Regions from separate parts of the Pseudomonas sp. LS_2 genome, predicted to be linked through region 2. Evidence: predicted binding sites of a transcription regulator. Region 2 holds the regulator's gene; the other holds the start of a gene.
The links. The regulator sigma-54, encoded in region 2, starts transcription at its own class of promoters, with help from an activator protein. The targets are predictions, from matches to a motif close to ANTGGCATNNANNTTGCTNT.
Positions count from the first base shown of each region.

Region 1: a site for sigma-54 is predicted at 1,951-1,970, ahead of nirB (nitrite reductase large subunit NirB). Genes of this name have one in related genera too.

Region 1 covers NZ_JAVAYC010000042.1:24,304-27,716, forward strand. Annotated here, with positions in the region: gene nirB (nitrite reductase large subunit NirB) at 1-1,799, opposite strand, end outside; gene RAC97_RS23535 (molybdopterin-dependent oxidoreductase) at 2,129-3,413, opposite strand, start outside.
Region 2 covers NZ_JAVAYC010000041.1:15,838-19,250, forward strand. Annotated here, with positions in the region: gene rapZ (RNase adapter RapZ) at 1-144, opposite strand, end outside; gene ptsN (PTS IIA-like nitrogen regulatory protein PtsN) at 147-614, opposite strand; gene hpf (ribosome hibernation-promoting factor, HPF/YfiA family) at 626-934, opposite strand; gene RAC97_RS23325 (RNA polymerase factor sigma-54) at 1,013-2,509, opposite strand; gene lptB (LPS export ABC transporter ATP-binding protein) at 2,689-3,413, opposite strand, start outside.

The sequences.
Region 1 (3,413 bases), on a different contig from region 2:
GTGTAGAGGTCGTATTTCTGCGCCACCTGGCCGATCACGATGAGTTTTTCCGGGGTGATCTCGCCACCGGGGATGCGCGGCACCACCGAGTAGGTGCCGTTCTTCTGCATGTTGGCCATGAACGTATCGTTGGTGTCCTGCAGCGGCACCAGGGAAGGGTCCATGATCGGCTGGTTCCAGCACGAGGCGAGGATCGAGCCCACGGTCGGCTTGCAGATATCGCAGCCCACATGGCCCTTGCCATGGCGCACGAGCAATTCGTCGAAGCTGCGGATGCCCTCCACCCGCACCATGGCATAGAGCTCCTGGCGGGTGTAGGCGAAGTGTTCGCACAGGCTCTTGTCGACGGTCACGCCGCGGGCAGTGAGTTCGTGCTCGAACACCTGCTTGAGCAAGGCTGCGCAACCGCCGCAACCGCTGGCCGCCTTGGTGCAGCCCTTGACCGCCGCGAGGTCGCTGCAGCCGCCGTCGATGGCCGCGCAGATCGCGCCTTTGCTGACGTTGTGGCACGAGCAGATGGTCGCGCTGTCGGGCAGCGCGTCGGCGCCCAGGGCCGGAGCACCGCCCGTTTGCGGCAGGATCAAGGCAGCCGGGTCGGCGGGCAGCGCGATGCCGTTCTGCGCATATTGCAGCAAGGTGTCGTAGTAACTGTTGTCGCCCACCAGCACCGCACCCAGTACGCGCTTGCCGCTGGCATCCACCACCAGGCGGCGGTAGCTGGCATTGGCTTCGTCGATGAAGCGGTAGCTGCGCGCACCGGGGGTAGCGCCATGAGCGTCGCCGATGGAGCCGACGTCCACGCCCAGCAGCTTGAGCTTGGTCGACATGTCGGCACCGGTGAAGGCCTCGGCCGGCGCGTCGAGCAGGGTTGCTGCCAGGTTGCGCGCCATGCTGTAGCCCGGCGCCACCAGGCCGAAGACGCTGCCGTTCCACGAAGCGCATTCGCCGATGGCAAAGATGCGCGGGTCGCTGGAGCGGCAGTCGCCATCGATCACCACCCCGCCGCGTGCGGCGATCTCCAGGCCACTGGCGCGGCCCAGGGCGTCCTGCGGACGGATACCGGCGGAGAACACCACCAGGTCGGTTTCCAGGTGCTCGCCGCCGTCGAAATTCATGCGGTAGCGGTAGCGTTCGCCTGCACTGATCGACTGCGTGGCCCGGGAAAGGTGTACCCCCACCCCCAGCGCCTCGATCTGCGCGCGCAGCGCCGCGCCACCTTCGGCATCCAGTTGCACCGGCATCAAGCGCGGCGCGAACTCCACTACGTGGGCCTCGAGGCCCAGGGACTTGAGCGCGTTGGCCGCCTCCAGCCCCAACAGGCCGCCGCCGACCACCACGCCACGGCGGGCACCGCTGGCGGCTGCGCGGATCGCATCGAGGTCGTCGAGGGTGCGGTAGACCAGGCGCGCCGTGCCGCTGGAGCCTTCGATCGGCGGCACGAAGGGATAAGAGCCGGTGGCCAGCACCAGGCGGTCGTAGCCATAGCGGCCTTCGGCAGTGACGATTTCGCGTTGCTCGCGGTCGATTTCCAGAACCGCTTCGCCCAGGTGCAGATGCACGCCATGCTGGTCGTAGAAGTCGGCCTCGCACAGCGCCAGGGCCTCGGCGTCGCTGCCGCCGAAGTACTCGGACAGATGCACGCGGTCGTAGGCGCGCTGGCGCTCCTCGCCGAACACCCGCACCTTGAAATGCGCCAGGGCGCCGCGCTCGACCAGTTGCGCGACCAGGTGGTGACCGACCATGCCGTTGCCGACGATGACCAGTCGCTCAAGTTGCCCGTCGTTCGCTGTTGCCTTCATAGCCGATCCTCGATCACGGTTCGCGGGTTTGCCCGCGGCAAAGACAAAAAAAAACGCCTGGAGCCGAAGCTCCAGGCGCCTTTGCCTGTACTCATCAGTGTGAGGCCCCTGCTGATCGCCGTTGATCGGCGGGGCGTGTTGTGGAACAGGTGAAGCAGGGAGTGTGCCAATTAGGCTTCTGTGGAGGCCTCTTCGCGGGTAAACCCGCTCCTACAGGGTTCGGTGCCGCTCTTCAGGCCGACATCGAACCTGTGGGAGCGAGTTTACCCGCGAAGAGGCCAGGTGCTTCGATGCATCACCCCAGTGCACCCCGCCCAATCCCAGTGCACTCAATACACATCGCGCTGGTAGCGTTTGTCGCGGCTCAGCCCTTGCACATAAGCCGCAGCCGCTGTCTCGCTCATCCGCCCATGCTCGGACACCACCTGGCGCAAGGCCGCATCGACGTCCTTGGCCATGCGCTGGGCATCGCCGCAAATGTAGAAATACGCGCCATCCTGCAACCAGCGCCACAGCTCGGCGCCCTGCTCCAGCATGCGCTGCTGCACGTACAGCTTCTCTGCCTGGTCGCGCGAGAACGCCGTACTCAGGCGTAGATGCCCACTGGCCTGCCAGGCCAGCAACTGCTCGCGGTAGTAGAAGTCGCAGGCTTGGTGCTGCTCGCCGAAGAACAGCCAGTTGCCGCCTGCCGCACCACGCGCCTCACGTTCTTCGAGGAATGCGCGAAACGGCGCGATCCCCGTGCCGGGGCCGACCATGATGATCGGCGTGGCGTCGTTCCCGGGCAGGCGGAAATGCCGCGACACCTGCGCAAAGATCGCCACGTCCAGTGCTCCGGCGCGGTCGGCAAGAAAGCCCGAACACACACCTTTGCGCTGGCCATAGCGCACCGTGGAAACGGTCAGGTGCACTTGTTCCGGGTGGGCCGCCAGGCTCGAGCTGATGGAGTACAGCCGCGGCTGCAAGGGCTTGAGCAATACCAACCACTCGGCCAGCGGTAGCCGCTGGGGGAACGCACGCAGGACATCCGGCAACTGCTTGCCCCACAGCCACGCCTTCAGCTCGGCTTGTCGCTCGGGTTGCAGGAGATGACGCAAGCCTTCGGCATCGACGTCCTGGCTGAACGCTTCCAGTTGCGTGGGCGTTACCCGGGCGATTTCCAGATGCCGCTCAAGGGCGTTGGCCAAGGACATGGGCGGCAGGTTGGGCGGCTCGACCACCACCTGGCCATCGAAGCCCATCAGCTCGAGCAGCTCGCTTACCAGGTTCGGGCAGTTGCGCGGCCACACGCCAAGGGCATCGCCCGGTTGGTAGGTCAGGCCGCTGCCGCTGAGGTCGAACACCACCTGGCGTGTTTCCTTGCTGGCGCCAGGGCCATTGAGCACGCGGTTTTCCAGCAGTGGCACAAGGCACGGGCGCTGCCGGGTGAAGGCCACTTTTGGCTCGGCCTCGGTCACTTCGCCGGCACTCGAACCCAGCACCGGCAGCAAGGCTTGCAGCCAATCGGCAAAGGCCTGGTCGAAGTCCGGTTCGCAGTCGACGCGCTCGAGCAAGCGTCGCCCACCCAACTCGGCCAGGCGCTGGTCGAGCTTGCGACCAAAGCCGCAGAATTGG
Region 2 (3,413 bases):
GGTATTGAGCAGCGCATTTTCCGCCAGCTGCGGCAGCAACCCGGCGGGCAGGTTGTCGATGCAGTAGTAGCCGTTGTCTTCCAGGACATCGAGCGCGGTGCTCTTGCCGGAGCCGGACCGGCCGCTGACGATGATCAGGCGCATGTTCAATGCTCGTTCTGAATGTCCAGGACTACCTGGTACAGGGCCTCGCTGCTGTCGGCGGCACGCAGGCGATCACGGACCTCCTTGCGATCAAGCATGCTGGCGATCTGACGCAGCAGTTCAAGGTGCGCATCGGTAGCGGCTTCAGGTACCAAAAGGACGAACAAAAGGTCTACCGGGGCGCCGTCGATGGCATCGTATTCGATCGGGGCGTCCAGATGCAGCAGAGCGCTGACCGGGGTGGTGCACCCTTCGAGACGGCAGTGGGGAATGGCAATGCCATTGCCGAAACCGGTGGAGCCCAGCTTCTCGCGAGCGACAAGCTTTTCGAACACTTCGTATTCGTTGAGCTCAGTGACTTCCCGGGCGATCGCTTCGGCCACTTTCTCCAAAGCGCGTTTCTTACTAGTGACCCCCGGTACGTTCACCAGGGAACGGCCGGGGGTCAGGATGGTTTCAAGTCGGATCATGGATGAGGGGATCAGCGGGCTGCTGCACCTTGCAACAGGCTCTGCTGTTTTTCCTTGTGTTTTTTCAGTTGGCGGTCGAGCTTGTCGGCCAAGGCATCGATTGCTGCATACATGTCTTTATCTTCGGCGTTCGCAACCACTTCGCCGCCAGGAATCTGCAAGGTCGCCTCGACCTTCTGTTGCAGCTTCTCGACCGTCAGGATGACCTGCACGTTGGTGATCTTGTCGAAGTGGCCTTCCACGCGAGCGAGTTTCTCGAGAACGTACTCACGCAGCGGCTGGGTGACTTCTACATGGTGTCCACTGATGTTGACTTGCATACAGCTTCTCCTTTGTTGCCCGTGCATAGAGAGGCAGGTATTGCGCCTGCCACTGAAACGCTGTGGCACATCCAGGGGCTACATCAATCGCTTGCGTTCGCTCGACGGTGCAATGCCGAGGGACTCGCGGTACTTGGCGACGGTGCGACGGGCGACCTGAATGCCTTGTGCCTCCAGTAAACCAGCGATCTTGCTGTCACTCAATGGCTTTTTCGCATTTTCCGCAGCAACCAGTTTCTTGATGATCGCGCGAATCGCCGTGGACGAGCATTCGCCGCCTTCGGCGGTGCTGACGTGGCTGGAGAAAAAGTATTTCAGCTCGTAGATGCCACGCGGCGTATGCATGTATTTCTGTGTGGTGACGCGGGAAATGGTCGACTCGTGCATGCCCACCGCCTCGGCGATATCGTGCAGCACCAGGGGCTTCATCGCTTCGTCACCATGGTCGAGGAAGCCGCGCTGGTGCTCGACGATCTGGGTGGCCACCTTCATCAGTGTCTCGTTGCGGCTTTGCAGGCTCTTGATGAACCAGCGCGCTTCCTGTAACTGGTTGCGCATGAAGGTGTTGTCGGCACTGGTGTCGGCACGGCGCACGAAGCCTGCGTATTGCGGGTTGACGCGCAGTCGCGGGACCGCCTCCTGGTTGAGTTCCACCAGCCAGCGGTCGCTGTCCTTGCGCACGATGACGTCGGGGACGACGTATTCGGGCTCGCTGGACTCGATCTGCGAGCCGGGACGCGGGTTCAGGCTCTGCACCAGCTCGATGACCTGGCGCAATTCGTCTTCCTTGAGCTTCATGCGCCGCATCAGCTGGCTGTAGTCACGGCTTCCGAGCAGATCGATGAAGTCGGTGACCAGGCGCTGGGCCTCGGCCATCCATGGGGTGCTGCCGGGGAGTTGGCGCAGTTGCAGCAACAGGCACTCGCCCAGGTTGCGTGCGCCGACGCCCGCAGGCTCGAACTGCTGGATGCGGTGCAGGACTGCCTCGACTTCATCGAGCTCGATATCCAGCTCCGGGTCGAAGCCTGCACAGATCTCCTCGAGTGTGTCGTCCAGGTAGCCTTGGTTGTTGATGCTGTCGATCAGGGTGACGGCGATCAGGCGATCGGTATCGGACATCGGCGCCAGGTTCAGTTGCCACAGCAGGTGGCTTTGCAGGCTTTCCCCAGCGGAGGTGCGGGTGGTGAAGTCCCACTCGTCGTCATCGTTGCTGGGCAGGCTGCTGGCGCTGGTCTGGTAGATGTCTTCCCAGGCGGTGTCGACGGGGAGTTCGTTGGGAATGCGCTCGTTCCATTCGCCTTCCTCCAGGGTTTCCGCGCTGCCGCCAGTGGTTTCCTGGAAGCTGCTCTCCTGGGGTTCGGCAACAGGCTTGCTGTCGCCGTTCTCGGCCATCGGGTCGCTGTTGTCGAAATCGTCGCCGTCTTCCTGACGTTCGAGCATCGGGTTCGACTCCAGCGCTTCCTGGATTTCCTGCTGGAGGTCCAGGGTGGAGAGCTGAAGCAGACGGATGGCCTGTTGCAACTGCGGGGTCATCGTCAGTTGCTGGCCCATTTTTAGGACGAGCGATGGTTTCATGGCTGGAACTTAATACCTTGTTCGCCGGCACGCATGTGCCATCTACTACAGGGCGCCAAGGCGCCGAATTTTAAGCAAGTTATATGCCTGAAATTCTGGCGTTTGCCTAGACCCTGTAACAATTAAGCCTCTCGTGCGAGGCTTTGCCAGCTTGATTCAGTGCTCCAGGTTGGCCTGGGTCAGAGCCGGAACTCGTGACCCAGGTAAACCTCCTTGACCAGCTGGTTGGCCAGGATGGTCTCGGAATCGCCTTCGGCGATCAGTTGACCATCGTTGACAATGTAGGCGGTTTCGCAGATGTCCAACGTCTCGCGCACGTTGTGGTCGGTGATGAGTACGCCGATGCCCTTGGCCTTCAGATGATGGATGATCTGCTTGATGTCGCCCACGGAAATCGGGTCGACGCCGGCGAAGGGTTCGTCCAGCAGGATGAACTTTGGCGCGGTGGCCAGGGCGCGGGCAATTTCCACGCGACGTCGTTCGCCGCCGGACAAGCTCATGCCGAGGTTGTCGCGGATATGGCTGATGTGGAATTCCTGCAGCAGGCTTTCCAGCTCCTGGCGCCGGCCTTCACGGTCCAACTCCTTGCGGGTTTCGAGGATCGCCATGATGTTGTCGGCCACCGACAGCTTGCGGAAGATCGACGCTTCCTGGGGCAGGTAGCCAATGCCGGCGCGCGCGCGGCCGTGCATGGGCTGGTGGCTGACGTCGTTGCTGTCGATCAGTACGCGGCCCTGGTCGGCCTGGACCAGGCCGACGATCATGTAGAAACAGGTGGTCTTGCCGGCGCCGTTGGGGCCGAGCAGGCCGACGATCTGGCCACTGTCGATCGACAGGCTGACGTCGCGGACGACCTGGCGCCCCTTGTAGCTCTTGGCCAGGTGCTGCGCTTTGAGGGTTGCCA